4 regions of the Paenibacillus sp. FSL R7-269 genome follow, and region 1 is predicted to be linked to each of the others. Evidence: predicted binding sites of a transcription regulator. Region 1 holds the regulator's gene; each other region holds the start of a gene.

Evidence for each region. Region 1 encodes Rex, which represses fermentation and respiration genes when NADH is low (regulators of the CRP and FNR family bind a similar motif). Its sites were predicted from a motif close to TTGTGAAATATTTCACAA; they were not measured.
Region 2: a site for Rex is predicted at 2,619-2,636, ahead of qoxA (cytochrome aa3 quinol oxidase subunit II). Genes of this name have one in related genera too.
Region 3: a site for Rex is predicted at 1,977-1,994, ahead of C162_RS01190 (formate/nitrite transporter family protein). Genes of this name have one in related genera too.
Region 4: a site for Rex is predicted at 3,392-3,409, ahead of C162_RS19540 (flavocytochrome c). Genes of this name have one in related genera too.

What each region holds. Positions count from the first base shown of each region.
Region 1 covers NZ_ASPS01000053.1:38,379-43,013, forward strand. Annotated here, with positions in the region: gene C162_RS22650 (amidohydrolase) at 1-1,142, opposite strand, end outside; gene C162_RS22655 (redox-sensing transcriptional repressor Rex) at 1,132-1,782, opposite strand; gene dinG (ATP-dependent DNA helicase DinG) at 1,921-4,635, opposite strand, start outside.
Region 2 covers NZ_ASPS01000019.1:8,547-13,181, forward strand. Annotated here, with positions in the region: gene qoxB (cytochrome aa3 quinol oxidase subunit I) at 1-1,291, opposite strand, end outside; gene qoxA (cytochrome aa3 quinol oxidase subunit II) at 1,336-2,352, opposite strand; gene C162_RS34270 (polysaccharide deacetylase) at 2,852-4,006, shown strand; gene C162_RS08660 (TetR/AcrR family transcriptional regulator) at 4,096-4,635, opposite strand, start outside.
Region 3 covers NZ_ASPS01000003.1:43,448-48,082, reverse strand. Annotated here, with positions in the region: gene C162_RS01200 (FAD-dependent oxidoreductase) at 1-1,185, shown strand, start outside; gene C162_RS01195 (nuclear transport factor 2 family protein) at 1,424-1,810, opposite strand; gene C162_RS01190 (formate/nitrite transporter family protein) at 2,095-2,922, shown strand; gene C162_RS01185 (MFS transporter) at 3,491-4,635, shown strand, end outside.
Region 4 covers NZ_ASPS01000042.1:149,250-153,884, reverse strand. Annotated here, with positions in the region: gene dcuS (DcuS/MalK family sensor histidine kinase) at 1-1,362, opposite strand, end outside; gene C162_RS19545 (FMN-binding protein) at 1,554-1,913, opposite strand; gene C162_RS19540 (flavocytochrome c) at 1,940-3,370, opposite strand; gene C162_RS19535 (hypothetical protein) at 3,555-4,013, shown strand; gene C162_RS19530 (response regulator) at 4,141-4,635, opposite strand, start outside.

The DNA.
Region 1 (4,635 bases):
TCGGTATGCGGCAGCAAATGCGGCTGGTCAATATCAAGCGCGATGAAGTCGGCCTTCATTCCTGCTGCAAGCCGGCCTACCCCGCTTAGGAAAATAGACTGAGCCCCGTATTCCGTGGCCATCAGTAGCGCTTCAGGAGCCGGTACCGCTGTAGGATCACCGCTTACGCCCTTGTGGATCAGAGCCGCCAGCCTCATCTCTTCGAACATATCCAGATTGTTGTTGCTTGCCGCGCCGTCTGTACCCAGGGAGACCTTAACCCCGGCTCGCAGCAGCTCAGGAACACGTGCAACCCCGCTGGCCAGCTTCAGGTTACTGCCGGGGTTATGCGACACGCCAACGTTATAGCGGGCCAGAATCCCGATCTCTTCATCGTTCAGATGAACCCCGTGGGCAATGAGCGAAGGACGGGTGAACATCCCCAGCTTCTCCAGATGTGCGACCGGACGAAGGCCGTAGTCAGCCACGTTCTGCTCCACTTCATGGCGCGTCTCGGACATATGGGTATGCATCGGCAGGTCCAGATCATGGGCAGCCTGCACAAACTTCATGAAAAACTCTGGAGGACAGGTGTACGGAGCGTGCGGTGAGAGCATAGTTGTAATTCTGCCGTCAGCCTTGCCGTGCCAGTTACGGGCAAAAGCAACCGCCTCAGCGAGCTTTGCTTGCTGTACCTCTTCCGGGCACAGCCCAATTACGCCGCGCATCAGCACCGCACGAATACCGGACTGCTCCGTTACTTCCGCTACCCGGTCCATATGATCATACATATCGAGGAAGGTGGTTGTGCCGCCCTTCAGCATTTCCAGTACGGACAACGAGGTTCCCCAATATACATCATCACCAGTGAATTTCTCTTCCATCGGCCACATCTTCTCCTGCAGCCAAGTCTGAAGCACCATATCGTCGCCGTATCCGCGCAGCAGTGACATGGCCGTATGCCCATGGGTATTGACCAGACCCGGCATGAACAGCAGACGGCTGCCGTCTACGACCTGAGCGCCATCCTCCACTACCGGCTCAGCTTCACCTATGTAAGTAATCAGATCATTCTCCAGGGTCATATACCCGCTTAGAACCGGCTTGTCGCTGCCCGGAACCAGGAAGTGCCCGTTCTTGATTATCGTGATCTTACTGCTCATCTTCTGCCTCATCCTTTCCATCATGCAAATAATAGGCCAGGCTCTGCAGATCTGTGGTGAAATCTGCGGCATGAATCCGGATATTGGCAGGCGTCTTGAGAATAACCGGTGCGAAGTTCAGAATCGCCTCAATGCCGGAGTCCACAAGAATATCAGCTACATTCTGGGCTTCGCTGTCAGGTACGGTAATAATCCCGATGCGGATGCCCTGCGAGCGGATTGTGCTGCTTAACTCCTCCATCGGCTGCACAACCAGCGAGTTGATCTGCTGGCCCACCTTCGGCGGGTAGGCATCGAAGATCGCAGTAATCTTCATCGTATCCTTCAAGTAAGCGTTGTAGTTAGACAAGGCATGACCGAGATTACCGGCTCCAACCAGTGCAACATTAATTTGCTGGTCAAGCTTCAGGATATGGCGAATCTTCTCAATTAGATAGGATACATCGTAGCCGATACCCTTCCTGCCAAAATCACCGAAGTAAGCCAAATCCTTACGGATCTGGGCGGGATTCAGATCAAGCTTCTGGCCCAGCTCCTGAGAAGAGACTGTGGAGATTTCACGTTTTTGGAGATCGTTCAGGAAACGCAGGTACACTGGGAGCCTGCGCACGACGGCCTCCGATATTTTATCCGATTTCATGTATTCTCCTCCTTAATAGTTGTGTTATACCCGTTCAATTATAGCAACCGTGCCCCCCGCCTGCCGGATCGGCAAGACAGGGCGGGAACGGATCTTCAGGTTAATCATGACTTATTAATAATAGCAATAGCAGATGAATTAGGAAACCCCGCCGTCTTCCAGCCATTCGGCAATTCTCGGGACCATCTGCTCGGTGAGCATATGCTCCATCTTGGGACCGGGGAGTGAATACAGGAAGTACTTTCCGTAATGCGATTCAATTACTCTAGTATCGTACACAATTACGATGCCCCGGTCCTGCGCCGTGCGGACCAGCCGCCCGAAGCCCTGCTTGAAGCGGATGACTGCCTGCGGCACGGACAGCTTCATGAACGGGTTCTTCTTCTGTGCCTGAAGCAGCTCCGACTTCGCTTCTGCCAGCGGGTGATTCGGCGGCTGGAACGGCAGTCTGACAATCGCCAGGCAGGTCAATGCTTCTCCCGGAATATCTACCCCTTCCCAGAAACTGCTGGTACCGAGCAGGACCGAAGCCGGGCTGTCCTGGAAGCGGCGGATCAGCTTGCTCCGGCTGCCGCCCTCCACACCTTGTCCGAGCACCGCGATATCCTGGGAGGCAAGCGCCTCCTTCAGCGGGTCATAGACCTGGCGCAGCATCTTGTAGGAGGTGAACAGCACCAGCATTCGCCCTCGTGTAGTTACAGCAGTCTCGGCGAGGGAATGAACAAGCGTGTCCACAAAACGGGCATCCCCTATACTTCCCTTGACGCTCGGGAAGTCGCGGGGAATGACCAGCAGAGCCTGCTCCCGGTATTTAAACGGCGACGGAAGCAGCGCTGTCATCAGACGCCCCTGCTCCGCAGCTTCACCAAGGCCCAGGTTATCGATCATGAACTGGAAGGACTTATCCACGGATAAGGTGGCCGAGGTCAGGACAATACTCTTCTTCTTGTCGAAGAACAGCTCCCTGAGCTGGGTACTGACATCTACAGGAACGGCATACATTTGCAGCGACTTGCCTTTATAATTACCGCTTCCCTCCAGCCAATACACGATATTCTCATCGTTCAGGCCCATGAAGAAGCGGATCTGCTCTCTAATGGATGCCAGATCCTTAAATAACCCGCCGATATCGGTCACAAGACTGTCCGAGGAGGATTGGCTGTCCGTGTCACGCATCTCACTGAGCATCTTGTCACCCTTGCGGATGATATCGCTCAGACTGAGGTTCAGCGTATTCTCAAGGGCCGCCAACTCCTCCCAATCCTTCGGCTTCTTGCCCGGCTGCAGGCGGGCCACCAGCTGGCCTGCTTCACCGGCTCCGGCATCGCTGCGCTCGGGCAGCAGGCTGAAGAGCCGGTCGCTGAGCGCATCCCAAGATTCCTTCACCGTCAGCAGATCGGGATAGATCCGGTCGATCACGCCGCTCCATTCGGAAGCCTGCTCACTGCCCGAAGACTGCAGACTCTGGCGGAGGGCAGGCAGCTGCCCGCTCCGGCTATCCTTATAGAGGCGGGTGAGGGTATGGGCGAATGTGAAATATTTCATCTGCATGCCAAGATGCTTGCCGGCAATATCTTCCAGATGATGGGCTTCATCAATCACAAGATGATCGTAAGCCGGAAGTAGCTGATGCCCGGCTTTGACATCTGCGAACAGCTTGGAGTGATTGGTGACCACCACATCAGAGATCCCGGCTTCATGCTTGGCCCGGTGGTAATAGCATTTGCGGAACCAGGGACAAGCCCGTCCCAGGCAGGAGTCGGTATCACTGGCTACAGTCTCCCAGAAATCGCCGCCCCGTCCGCTTAAGTTAAGCTCCTCATCATCGCCGGTCGTCGTCTGGGTCAGCCAGACAAGCATTTGCGCAGCGGTGAGCGCTTCTTCTCTTGGACTCGTAAAGTCCTTTTTATTCATTCTATGTTCGAACTTGCGCAGACACAAATAGTGCCCTCTTCCCTTAAAGATGGAGGCCTTGAACGGGAACGGCACAACGCTGGTTAAGAGTGGGATATCCCGCTCACGCAACTGGTCCTGAAGGTTAATGGTATGAGTGCTGACCATCACCTTTTGATCACTTTTCACACTATGGTAGATGGCCGGAAGCAGGTAACCCAGCGACTTGCCGGTGCCGGTTCCCGCTTCAATCAGCAGATGCTTGTCCTGCTCAAGCGCTGTAATGACCTCATGGATCATCAGCTCCTGGGCCTCACGGCTCTCATACTGTGGAAGAACAGCCTTCAGCCGCTTCGTTACCTCATCCATATACTCTTCAAAGGTAATATTCTCCAGCGGATTGACGTTTCCTTCCTCCCGGGGCGTTGCCAACTCTGCCCAATCCCCCACAGCCAGCGCAAGCTGGCGGTAGAAGCTCAGCTCTCCTTCCGGCTGAAAGGTCTCCATCTCCCGCTCCCGCAGCAGACCGTCGAAATACCAGGCCAAATCACTGTCTTCGTCTGCGAACAGCTCATTCAGCCGCTGAATAGTCAACAGCGGCAGACTGTGCAGCTCTTCCAGACATTTAAGCAGCACAATAGCCGTGGCAAGCGCATCACTGTCAGCCTGATGGGGACGGTCATGCGTAATGCCGAAGTGGCTGCTTACCGCGCCTAGCTGATAGGTGCTCAGCGAGGGAAAGCATATTTTGAGAAAATCGATGGTATCCAGAATCCGCCCCTGAAACGGCAGGTAGCCGCAGCGGTCCAGCGCATTCTGCAAAAAATGAAAATCAAACGCTACATTGTGTCCGACGAGGACGACATCATCCAGCAGCGGCACCAGCTCCATCATCATCTCATCAAGCTCTGGCGCATCCTGTACATCACTGTCTGTAATTCCGGTCAGGCCCGTAATAAA
Region 2 (4,635 bases), on a different contig from region 1:
GGAACCCGGCGATGACGGCGAACACAGCACCCGGAATCAGCACGTAGTGGAAATGCGCAACCAGGAACATCGTGTTGTGATACTGGTAATCGGCGCTGGCCATCGCCAGCATGACGCCCGTTACCCCGCCGATCGTAAAGATCGGGATAAAGGCCAGTGTATACAGCATCGGGGTCGTGAAGGTAATCCTGCCCTTTCGCAGGGTGAATAGCCAGTTGAATATCTTGACCCCGGTAGGTACAGCTATGGCCATCGTTGTTATCGAGAAGAAGCTGTTGACCATGGCACCTTGACCCATCGTATAGAAATGGTGCGCCCATACGAGGAAAGACAGGAGCGAGATGATCAGCATACTGAATACCATGGAGGTATAGCCGTACAGGTTCTTCTTCGAGAAGGTGGCGATAATCTCACTATAAATACCGAACGCCGGAAGGATTACGATATAGACCTCCGGATGTCCCCAGACCCAGAACAGGTTGGCCCAGAGCATATCCATCCCGCCGTTGGCCATCGTGAAGAACTGGGAGCCGAAGAGGCGGTCGAACATCATCATCGCCAGCGCTACGGTAAGAACCGGGAAGGCAAAGACAATAATAACGTTGGTGATCAGTACGGACCAGGTGAACATCGGCATCTTCATCAGCGTCATGCCTGGTGCGCGCATTTTGAGAATTGTTACGATAAAGTTAACCCCGGTGATCAGCGTGCCGATACCGGATATTTGCAGAGCCAGAGAGTAGTAGTTGTTCCCTACGGTCGGGCTGAATTCAAGACTCGCCAGCGGGAAGTACGCTGACCAGCCCGCATCCGGCGAGCCGCCGATGACGAACGAAATGTTCAGCAGCATGGCGCCCATGAAGAAGAGCCAGAAGCTGACGGCGTTCAGCCGCGGGAAGGCAACGTCCCGTGCACCGATCTGCAGTGGAATGATTACGTTCATCAGACCGATGATGAACGGCATGGCCATGAAGAGAATCATGATCAGACCATGGGTGGTGAAGACCTCATTGTAATGCTGCGCATCGAGGAATTTCATTTCCGGCGCAGCCGTCTGCAGACGCATCATCATCGCATCTACACCGCCGCGGAACAGCATCAGCAGCGCCGCGAGGATGTACATGATCCCGATTTTTTTGTGGTCAACCGTGGTCAGCCATTCGCGCCACAGATAGCCCCATTTCTTGAAATAGGTAAGCCCTACGAGAATCCCGATGGTTGCCAGTGCAATACTGATCATGGCCCCGTATATCAAGGGTTCGCCGTGAACCTTAAATTTGTCTAAATCCATTAGGGTAGCTCCTTTCAGTGTGTTGCATTAAGCTCTTCAGAGAGCTAGTGTCCTTCGTGTGTACTTTCATCCACAGGGGAGCTTGGCAGCGGCTGATCGACTTCCGGATCAGGCTTGCTGTCGAATTCCGTTCCGCTGGACGGCTCGGGAGACGGATGAATTTCCTTGTTATCCTGATGCTCCTGATTGCCGTTGTCCATATCCATCTCCTTGCCGCCGCCGCTCATATGCTCGCCGTGGTCTCCAGGAGGCGGGCTGAACTCCAGATGGGTGGAGGAATACGTTTTGCGTCCGAGATAATCCGTGGCCAGCAGGCCCTTGAATTCTTCCTCAGTCAGCTTAGGCGCAGTTTCCTTCACTTCCTTCACCCAGTCCTCGTAACCCTTGTTACTCAGGACAAGCGCTTCGAATTCCATGTGGGCGAAGCCTTTACCGCTGAAGTTAGCGTTCTTTCCGATATAAGAGCCTTCTGTATCAGCGGAGAGATGAAGCGTTGTCAGCATGTCGCTCATGGCGTACTTTTGGCCGGCAAGCTGTGGAATCCAGAGACTGGTAATGGTGCCGAATGAGTACATTCTGAATTCTACCGCACGATGCACCGGCATATTCACGTAGTTAACCGTCTCGATCCCTTCCTCAGGGTAGCTGAAATGCCATTTCCAGTTGGAAGAGGAAGCATAGATGACCAGCGGAGTCTGATCTTGATAGTCCGCAGCCACATTCTCCACTTCGTTAGTCGTCTTGACGGTAACAACGGACAGGAAGGCTACGATGATAATCGGAATGATAATCCAGATGGCCTCCAGTACCTTGTTGCCTTCCTCATGTTCAGGGATGTAGCCCTCATTACTCTTCTTCGCACGATATTTCACCAGTACAAAGATATACAGAATGTAGACAACAGCCAGAACCCCGAGCATTACAAGAATAGAGAGCAAGATGGTGTCAGATAACGTCCTTGCAGACGGCCCCTTCGGGTTCAAAACAGCGATTGAGCTGCATCCCGGCAGGAGAAGGATCAGGCTTAAAAACAAAGCGTATAACGGTCCCTTTTTTTTCATATAGAACTCCTTCCTTCAATACTACTTTTCATTCGCCGTTCATTAACGGGAGTACATTGATCTGTATCTATAGTAAGAACTACTTACCCATAATGCAAAATACATATTTTGTATAAAAGTATAAAAAAGACCTTAAAAATGGCGAACAAGTTAAATATGTGTGATCAAATTGTTACAACTCCCTAAGGGTATGATAAAGATCACTGTAGTGGCGCACTTTAGCTAATTTTAAGGTTGTTCAATTTTTGTTCAAAATATCGATATTGTTATTAATATTGTCACAATTATTCTGCGCCAAAAACCGCTGATTTAACCGTGTAACGCTTGCTGTGACAGCATTCGACGAGATTTGCGTGCTTTCTGAAAATGTTGGCGAACCCTCATTTATCATTGCACAAGAGTAACAATTTTTTAGCTTCCGGTTACAATCTCTCAAATTACGTTGAAAGTATATATGATAAAGTAATAGATAAATATACATAGATTGGAGACTGCTGCTGTGCGTATCAAGAAAATTCTGCTCTTATTCATGTCTTTATTCCTAATCATGGGGCTTGTGCAGGTCCCGGCTAATGCTAAAGGTGATAGCGCTATTCTTAAGCTCGGAGTCAACGATAAATTAAGTAAGGTTGAAGCTGTTTCCGTAAAAGGCACCTATTATGTACCGCTGCGTGCACTTGCGGATGAGCTGAAATGGACCCTTACCGGAATGACGGACGGAATTCAAGTAGCCGGCGGAACGGGTTCGCTTACCCTGCTGAGCAAGGACGGAGGTGCCGTGCTTAAGGATGGCACTACTGTGCCTATGAGCACTTTCGTGCAGGACGGCAAACTCATGGCTCCGCTGAAGGTTAGCGGGTACCTCGGGTATAGCATTTCCTACGCGGGAGATAAATATTTACTTCGTGTGAAGGACGGCTCGGCGCAGCTTACCGATGCAGTGTTTACCGATAAATATGCTGCCGACCTGAAGCCGAAGGCTCCAGTGGCTCCAGTGACTCCTGCCACTCCCGTTACACCCACTGAGCCGGGCAAGCCGGGCCGGACCGTATACCTGACCTTCGACGATGGCCCGTCAGCGACGACTGGTGAGTTGCTGGATATCCTGCACAAATATGACGTACAGGCGACCTTCTTCATGCTGGGGAACAACATGAATGAGCATCCCGCCCAGGTAAAGCGGATTGCTAAGGAAGGCTATGGCTTAGCGCTGCATGGTGTGACCCACCGCAAGGAGAAGTTCTATGCCTCTCCTGCAGCGGCGCTTGCCGAGATGTCAGGGGCCAATGCAACATTGAAGAAGCTGACGGGAGTAAGCACCCCACTGATCCGTACGCCATACGGAAGCAAGCCCTATTTCACCAAGTCCTTCCGCGATAAAGTCCTGACGCAGGGATACCATCTCTGGGACTGGAACGTGGATTCCTATGACTGGAAATACAAACAGAACAGCGACAGAATCTATAACACCGTGATGGATCAGGTGAATAAGCTGAAGGCGTCCAAGACGAATCCGGTAATTCTGATGCATGACCAGAAGGCTACACTCAAGGTGCTGCCGCGTATTCTGGAGAAGCTGAAGAAGGAAGGCTATACCTTCAAGCTCATTACGAAGGATATGGAGCCGCTCAATTTCTGGAAGGATAAACGCTGATCCGCAAGGGTCAATAAAGAAAGAGCAAGCTGCGGGGTACCTGCAGGCTTGCTCTTTTTTTGAGGAAATGTATAGAGAAAAGGCAGTTGTTACTTATACAGATATTGCACCAGCATATGAACCAGCTCTGACTTCAGCCGGTCCACAGCGATCCGCTGCGGCGAGAAGGAGATAAAGTCTACAATCGCGCTCACTGACTCGAACACAATGATCGAAGCTGCCTCCGTATCTTCGGTCTTCAGTTCATCCTGTCCCATCTGAAGATAGGTCAGCGTCTTGAGCCGGCCGGACTCGTACTGGGCATCCATCAGCTGCTTGATAGCCTCATCGCTGTGATACATAATATTCAGATCCTTATGGTACCCGATAAATGCCTTATGCGCGAGCAGAAGCGTGTCTATCAGATGCAGGATCAGGTCCGTACGTTCAATCGTATTGAAATTAATCTCTGCCATCGACCGCTCGACCTCGGCCATCAGCTCATCCCCGTACATGTGGAGCACCTCAATAAATACGGACCTTTTATCCACAAAATAGGAGTAGAAGCTCCCGGTCGAGACCCCGGCTGCCGCTGCAATCTCCTTCGTATTCGTCTGATAGAAACCCTTGTCCGAGAATAGTTGCATCGC
Region 3 (4,635 bases), on a different contig from region 1:
TCCTCCCCGGAACAGCTGGCTGCGCTAGGTGTGCAGACGAAGATGCGCCATGAGGTAATTAACGTGGATACCGCCCGCAAAACCCTGAAAGCCCGCAACCTCGTGACCGGCGAGGAAATGGAAGATACTTATGACAAATTAATTATGACAACCGGCTCATGGCCAATTGTGCCTAAGCTCGAAGGAATAGAGATGGAGGGTATCCTGCTCTCGAAGAACTACAATCATTCCAACACCATTATCGAAGAAGCGCAGAAGGTGAACAGAATTACTGTGGTCGGTGCCGGATATATCGGGGTCGAGCTGGTGGAGGCTTTTCAGATGAACGGCAAGGAAGTTACGCTGATTGACGGGGAAGACCGCATCCTGAGCAAATATCTCGATAAAGAGTTCACCGCACCGATCCAGCAGTCGCTTGAGGATCACGGCATTAAGCTGGCGCTGGGCGAGAAGGTCGCCTCCTTCGCAGGGGAGAACGGCAGAGTGACCAAGGTGATTACGAGCAAGGGTGAACATGAGACGGATCTGGTGATTCTCTGTATCGGCTTCCGTCCGAATACCGAGCTGCTGAAGGGTCAAGTGGATATGCTGCCGAACGGCGCGATTATGGTTAACGATTATATGCAGACCAGCCTGCCGGATGTCTATGCTGCCGGTGACAGCTGCGCGATTCATTACAATCCGACCGGGAAGCACGCGTACATTCCGCTGGCCACCAATGCAGTGCGTATGGGAACGCTGGTCGCCCGCAATCTGGTCTCGAACACGATCCCCTACATGGGTACGCAAGGAACATCGGGCATCAAGATCTATGAGGACAATATTGCCGGAACCGGACTAACGGAAGAGGCTGCCGCAGCCGAGGGAATGGATACGGAGAGTGTAATGCTGATCGACAACTACCGTCCGGAGTTCATGCCGACCTTCGAGCAGGTTCAGGTAAAAGTGGTCTTTGACCGTGCCACCCGCCGCATTCTGGGCGCGCAGATTATGTCCAAGATGGATCTGACGCAGTCGATCAATACCGTATCGGTCTGCATCCAGAACAAGATGACCGTTGACCAGCTGGCCTTCATCGACTTCTTCTTCCAGCCGCATTACAACAAGCCTTGGAACTTCCTGAACACTGCAGGCCTTCAGGCTCTGCCTAAGCCTGCTCCCGTCAAGGAGCCTGTCCACGCTTAATTTATTGATACCTTTGTATTAGAGCCCATTCCGGGCTCTTTTTTTTGAAAAGGGAATTATGATTTTCTTCCGATGTGGATAAGTGGTGCATAAAGCCGGGGATACGCGAGTGGTCATCCGGGCTGAATGTGGTCGAAAAACCGACTACATCTTATCCGTCTATTTCTCGCCGAAACGGTACCGTCCTTGTAAAGGACGGCAAAGCCGTTTCCACTTGTGTTTCTTAAATGTTATGTGCTCAGCTGCGGTCCTCAATCAACACAATTTCTCCATCCTTAATGCCGAATATAGACGTTCCCTTTAGCCGCAGCATATCACCGGCCGATAATCCGCCAGGCATATCCACGGCAAGGATGCCTTCATAATCAATGGCCACCTCAACATTATTGTCAGGTCCTGCGCTGTACCCGGTAATGATCTGGCGGCGGCTGGAGAACATCGTTGATGATTGCTCAGCCAATGCCCGGAATGCCGGGATGCCGCTGGTTTCCGTGGTGGTTACCCCATTTGAAATATTCCGGAAGATGATATCCTGGTGCATCAGGTCAACCATGCCTTGAATGTCAAAAGAATTATATGCCCTGATATACGTTTCAATGATGTCCTGTACTTCTTGGCTAACCATACAAAGACTCCTCTCTCCGGCCTGTTTAACAAGCAGCCGGTATAACTTTTTTCTTTTTTATTCGCTGCTGGATGCTCCGGTTCCTTCCGGTGAGATTAATCTGTGAATTCCTTGAGCTGTATTAAATCAGTGCATGAATCCAGCTTTTATGGTAAATTTGACATGTCAGTGAAAACTTTCACTTGGTTTTTCGGATAGTGACTTTTATCACGTAAATGTGATTAGGATCACGTTACAATGGCATAAAGGAACAAATTTTAAGTAATTAGAAGGGGATAGGAATCATGGCTTATAACAAACCGCAGGGAATCGCTGAAGTTACGGTAGAGAACGGAGTCAAGAAGGCACATAATCCGCTTAGCACTGTACTCATTCTCGGTTTTCTGGGAGGGGCGTTTATCGCGCTCGGATTTTTGCTGGATATTCGTGTCATTGCCGGTGCGCCTGCCGAGTGGGGGTCCATTGCTAACTTCATCGGGGCTGCGGTGTTCCCGGTTGGACTCATTCTGGTGCTGCTTGCCGGAGGGGAACTGCTGACGGGCAATATGATGGCGGTGCCGCTGGCGTTCATTGCGAAGAAGATCTCGTTCTGGGAAGTGATGAAGAACCTCGTGCTGATCACGCTCAGCAACCTGGCAGGCGCCTTGTTCGTTGCTTATTTCTTCGGTCACATCGTTGGCCTTACATCAGATGGTGTGTATCTGGAGAAGCTGGTAAGTATGGCGGAGCATAAGATCGATGCTACGTTCCTGCAGGCTTTTATCTCCGGGATCGGCTGTAACTGGCTCGTAGCGCTGGCGGTATGGCTGTCGTACGGGGCAGACAATTTCAGCGGCAAAATCCTCGGTATCTGGTTCCCGACCATGGCGTTTGTGGCCATCGGCTTCCAGCACGTTGTAGCTAACATGTTCCTTATCCCTGCTGCGATCTTCGAAGGACATTTCACCTGGGGCCAGTATGTGGCCAACTTCGTTCCGGTCTGGCTGGGCAATCTGACGGGCGGCGCGATCTTCGTGGCTGCTGCGTACTGGATGGCCTATCTGCGCAAGGAGCCGGGAGCAGTGAACTCGGCTGCAGGCGTCCCTGCTGCGGGTTTGAAGAAACACGCTTAATCAATATCGGACCTGACCCGGTGAATCGCCGGACTGTACCATAGCTTGGCCTAAGCACTTCCTGCTTCTCGGCATCCTGCTTCAAGGGATTCGTAGAGACAGGGAGTGTTTTTATGTCGGGTACAGCAGGATCTTTCTCCGGACACAAGTGGAAACGGCTTTGCCGTCCTTTATAAGGACGGTACCGTTTCAGCGAGAAATAGAAGGATAATTTATAGAGTAAAACTTATAAATACTTATATTTAAACAAAATTCACCGTGCAATCCGATTCGGGGGAACGAAATCGGATCTCACGGTGAATAAAATAGGGAGTGTTTCATATGGATCATTACCCCGGGTTCCGGGGAACGAATCAGTGCCGGCAAGGTATTTTTGTTTACGTGTGAAAGAGCGGGTTATAGAATATTAATATCGCTGGCGGCGGTGAAGAAGGGATTGATTTTCAATAGGATAATTCTCTGGTTTCCCGCGATACAGCATTAACGCGCATGCTTGCCCTGCCCCCTGTGTTGGGATGATACTGGATGGATTAAAGACAGCTATGTTACAGGGGATGACAGACAAGATATGAGATTCATGCAGGCCTATCCGAAGGAAATAAAAGTATTCTTGATTGCCAGTCTTATTAATGCTACCGGCAGTGCGCTGATGTGGCCGCTGGTTACCATGTATGTATTCGATGAACTGGGACGTAGTATGAAGGACGCGGGAATTGTTCTGCTGGTGCAGTCCCTTGGGGGGATTGCCGGTCAGCTGCTGGGCGGCTCGTTGTACCATAAGGTAGGGGTCAACCGCCTGATTGTCGGCGCTCTGGCCATGAATGCCCTGACGCTGTTTGCCCTCCCGTGGGCGAGCGGAAGCTGGAGCGTATTCATTATCGTGATGGGGCTGATGGGATTGTTCAACTCCCTCTCCCTCCCGGCGATTCAGGCGTTTATCGGCTTCCGGTTCGCGGAGCAGCGCGCCGAGCTGTTCAATATCATCTATGTTGCTAATAATATAGGGGTAGCTCTGGGAACCGCGCTGAGTGGCTTCCTGGGCAATTATATGCTGAGCTTTGTGCTCAACGGAGTCACCTCGGCTGTATTTGCCGGATTCTTCTTCATCTATCTGCGCAGGGTAGGGGCGGCACCGGCTCAGGGCCAAGCCGCTAAGAAGCATCCGCAGAATGAAGTATCGGGCTGGAGACTTCTCGGCCATATACGGATCTATCTGTTCATGGCGCTGGGTTCGATGTTCCTGCTGATCGGCAATTCGATCTGGAACAGCGGAGTCTCGCCGTTCATTATCTCGGAGGGCTGGTCGAAGCAGCTATACGGCTTCCTCTGGACGCTGAACGGTGTGCTGATCTTCGCGGCGCAGCCGCTGGTCAGCCTGATCAAGCGCGGATTCGCGCAGACGTCAACCGCGCAGATGACGGCAAGCGCCGTCTTTTACCTGGCCGGGTATGCTGTAATTCTGATGGTGCCAAGCTATCCGGGGATGCTGCTGGGCATGGTGCTGGCTACCCTTGGGGAGATGCTGATCTCTCCGGCGATGCCTTCCTTCATCTCGGAGCATGCCCAGCGCAGCGCGCCGTTCTATCTCGGGCTCAGCGGCGGGATCGGCGCAATCGGACGTGTCATCGGGCCATATCTGATGGGCGTTCAGTTCGACAGGGGCGGTCTTGCGCCTACCGGCTGGCTCGCTTGCGGCATGGCTGTGCTGTCTGT
Region 4 (4,635 bases), on a different contig from region 1:
AGCAAGCTCCACCCGCTTCACGGGTTGCTCGCAGAGCTCCCCCAGCGCCTCCAGGGCATTATCCAGCAGATTGCCGGCAATCGTAATCAGCTCATGAATCACCTGCGGATCAGCCGGCTCCGGCAGATAGCTGTCTCCGGTCAGCAACAGCTCTATCCCCGCTTCGCGTGCCCGGCTCAGCTTCCCCAGCAGAAATCCGGCCATCACCGGGTCCTTGATCTGTCTCGTGATCGACCCGATCTCCTTCTGGTAATTGCTTACCGTTCCCAGAATATATTGCTGCAGCTCATCATACAGGCCCATATGCGTCATGCCCATAATGACATGCAGCTTGTTCATGAACTCATGGGCACCGGAGCGCAGTGCTTCTGCATAGACAGAGACTCCCGACAGCTTCTCCGCCAGCACAGCCAGCTCAGTCTCATCCCGGAAAGTGGCAATCGCGCCAACGATGTTACCGTTCACCCGGACTGGCAGGCTGTTCACCAATAAAGAGCTGTCTCCCAGCTCCAGCTCCTGGTCCTGTATCCCCTCTCCCTCAGCCAATACCCGCTCCAGACCCAGCTCCGGCCAAAACTCGGCAATCTGCCGGTTCATGGCGCTCCCGCCAATCCCGGCTGCCCGCAGAAGCCGCTGTGCTTCCATATTAAGGATGGTAATCCGCGCCTTCTGATCTACGGCAATAATTCCCTCGCGCGTGGATTCCAGCATCGCACTGCGTTCCTGGAGCAGCTTGGAGATGTCCTCCGGCTCCATGCCGAACACCATCCGCTTGATCTGCGCTGCCAGAATGAATGCTCCTCCCGCTCCAAGCAAGGCTCCCGAGACCAGAATCGCAATAATCGTCCACTCATTCAGCAGGACCAGCCGCTCAACCCGCTCCAGGGACAGACCGGCAATGACCACACCCACCTGATGCCCCCGGTTGTTATAGACCGGCACGAAGCCGCGCAGGGATCTGCCGAGCGGGCCGGCCCCTTCGGAGATACTCTCCCCTCCGCGCAGCGATATCTCTTGGCCTCCTCCCGCAAAGGGCAGTCCGACCAGCGAGGCATCCGGATGGGAATAGCGGATACCCTTCATATCTGTGACTACCACGAACATAATATCGTTGCGGCGGGCGATTCTTGAGGTGTAGTCCTGAATCTCCTTGCTGTTGCCCTCACTGAGTCCCTCAGAGACCAGCGGAATCAGAGCGATGGTACGGGCAATCGTAATCGCCTTATCCTCCAGCGCCTGCCGGGTCTGCGGAATAATCTGATTGCGGAAAATAAAATATAAAATCAGCAATACCAGCAGGACAACGGCAGACACCATAACGGCGATCATTGTGCGCAGACTGTAGCTTTTTTTCCTGGCCACTTGCGTGATGACCTCCCTTCATATCCCTTTTCCCTTCGAACTATATTAGTTGAACCTGAATTTGTAAAGCTGCTCCCGGGGCTCGCTTCTGGGGAATAGAAGAATGAAGCAAGCCCAGCCGTTCTGCCGGAGACAGGAGGGCTGGGCTTGCTGGGCTGAACTTTTCACAACTCTATTAATTGGATGATAGCTTACTGCTTCTTGGCCTGTTCCAGCGCCTGGGTCACCGCTTCAATAATTCCGCCGCTGGAGCCGGAAGCACCGGAGAGGGCGTCTACGCCTTCTGTGGTTTGCTTTTCAATAATTTCAGGAATGGTATTCTCCACTGCCGCATCGATCATCGCCTGCGTCTCCTTATGCTCCTCTACGGTAATGGCGTCGATCTTCTCATCCTTGATTTCTACCGCCACTTTAATATCACTCTTGACCCCTTTACCTGTTCCATCATACGTCCCGTCTACATACTTGCCGGAAGATGAAGAGCATCCTGCCGTAAGTACTGTTGCAGCCGCAAGGGCAGAGAACAGCAACGTTTTTGTCCACTTGTGCATGAGTAATTCCTCCTTCTGGAAAGTTTCTATTTCTTAAGTGCCTTCACAGCTTCATCCGCTGCAATCCGGCCGAAGGTGGTGATGTCTGCAAGTGCATTCCCGCCCAGACGGTTGGCGCCGTGTACCCCGCCGGTTACTTCGCCCGCAGCATACAGTCCGGCAATGACCTGATCCTTGGTATCCAGCACCTGTGCCTGAGTGTTAATCGCTACTCCGCCCATGGTATGGTGGATTCCCGGTGTTACCTGAATTGCATAATATTTACCTTTTTCAAAAGACAGTTCAAGATCCGGCCGTTCAAACTCTGTATCCTTACCGGAAGCAACGAAGCCATTATACGTATTCAGTGTATCTGCCAGTGCTTTGCCGTCTACACCAATCTGTGCCGCCAATTCTTCAGGAGTTGCCGCTTCTTTGACCAGATCCATTCCAAAGTAAACCTCGGTTGCCTTCAGGTTCGCACGCAGCTCATCATTGAAGATCAGGTAAGCTACTTTGCCGGACTGGGCCAGAATATTCTGGGACACGACATCGCGGGTCAGCAGTTCATTCGTGAATCGCTTGCCTTCGCTATTGACCAGAATTGCACCGTCTCCGCGTACCCCTTCCGTGATCAGCACGCCTTGATTCGGAATGGTGGTCGGATGAATCTGAATCTCCTTCATGTCTACCAGCTTGGCGCCGATCTTCTCTGCCATCGTTGTACCATCGCCGGTTGCGCCTGGATGGTTAGTCGTAGAGAACCCTTCCAGCTTCGGCTGGTACCCCTTGATCATGTCCATGTTGGCGCCAAAACCGCCGGCCGCCAGGATAACAGAATTGGCACTAATCGTGTACTGCTTGCCATCCTTATCCGTCACCTTCACCCCGGTAACCATGCCGTCCTTGTTCTTGACGATCTCATCGGCAGTCGTCCGCAGGCGCACATCAATCTTGTATTCCTCCAGCTTCTTCTTCAGCGCGACTACGATGAAATTCCCTGCCGCTTCCCCGCCTGCCGGACGGTGAATCCGGTTCACGCTTGCCCCGCCTGCGCGTCCCACTTCAGACAGCTCGGCTCCATTCTCCTTCAGCCACTCCACGGAAGCCGCCGCACCGTTCGTAAGCGTTCTGACCAGTTCCGGGTTGTTAAGGTTCTTGCCGCCCTTCATGGTATCCTCGAAATGCAGCTCCGGACTGTCTTTGATGCCATCCGCTGCCTGATAAGGTGTTCCTGCCGCATTCAATCCGCCTTCCGCACGGACGGTATTGCCTCCAAGCATAGGCATTTTTTCGATCAGTATCACCTTAGCTCCCTGATTATGCGCTTCAATGGCAGCAGTCATTCCCGCGCCGCCGCCGCCGATAATTACAATGTCCGTAGACTCCCCTTTGGTGCTGTTACATGCAGGCAATACCACCAGACTTGCCAGCAGCAACCCTTTGCCCAGCAGACTTCCCCATCTCTTTCTGTTCATTCTGTTCTCCTCCAATTGTCATTGTGCATATTTTCACAATCATCATAACCTGAAGGAGCCCTCACTAGAATATTTAGTAATTAAAGAAATGATAAAGTAAATAAAGGTAGTGAATTTGCTTGAATGTGGTTATAGATTTATAATTGGAGCTTATACAACCGTATCACTAGGAGGAACAGAAACTATGGAAAAAAGCGAAAAATATTGGCTGGCCGGTGCTGTTCTGGCAGCAGCCGGTGTCTCCCTGATGAGCTACACCGCAAGCCGCTATACTTCATTCAAAAGAGTAGTTGCCCGAACCATCCGTCTGGAAGATATCGCTGCACTGGAAATTACCCGCCTGTCTTCTGTTCCCGGTGAACAGAAGGATGTTGTGCTCACCGAGCCGGAAGCGATTAAGCGGATCTACGATGATTTCTCTGGTGTCCGCCTGATGAAATCCGCCCGCAATGTCAACACTGACAACAAGTACAGCTATTACATGACCATCGTGCAGGCCGACCGGAAGCAGCGGTTCGACATTATTTTGAAGGGCAAGCATCACATGATTATCTACGACAATGACATGAACAACCCGCACCTGGTAGCCTACAAAATCATTAACGAGTTCAGTCCGCTGGCTCTGCAGCAGGCCTTCGATTGATTCTGCGCACGTTTATGTATGGCATAGCTTAATAACCTTCACAGCTAATGTGAAGGCTATATGGAGTCATGGAACGCCTGAGGCAGCCTCGGGACACCGTGACTCCGTTTTATTTTATAGAGAAAGCCTATAGATATTTACGGATAAGTTCATGCCCTTCAGGTCTCACCTTATACATATACACCGGCCTGCCTACTGCCCCGTAGCTAAGCTCCATCTCCAGAATGCCTGCCTCCGTCAGAAAAGCCAGATATTTGCGGACCGAGATCCGCGAGATGGGCGCATGGCTGCTGATATCCTCTGTGGAGAACACCCGGCTCTCCAGCCGGTTAATCGTGCTCCAGATGCTCTCCAGTGTGCCTTCGGCAAGTCCCTTGGGCAGCGGCAAGGCAGCGGACTGCTCCTCTTCCGTCCCGAGCGAATGCCGCAGCAGCTTATCCAGCTGCTCCTGGCTGAGATGCTCCTTGTGCATCAGCTTATAATCTTCACGATACGCCGACAAGGCCGCCTGAAACCGTGCAAACTCGAACGGCTTGATCAAATAATCCACGGCCCCGTTCTGCAGTGCCTTGCGGATGCTGGCATTGTCGCTGGCGGCGGAGATCACAATGATATCCACCTT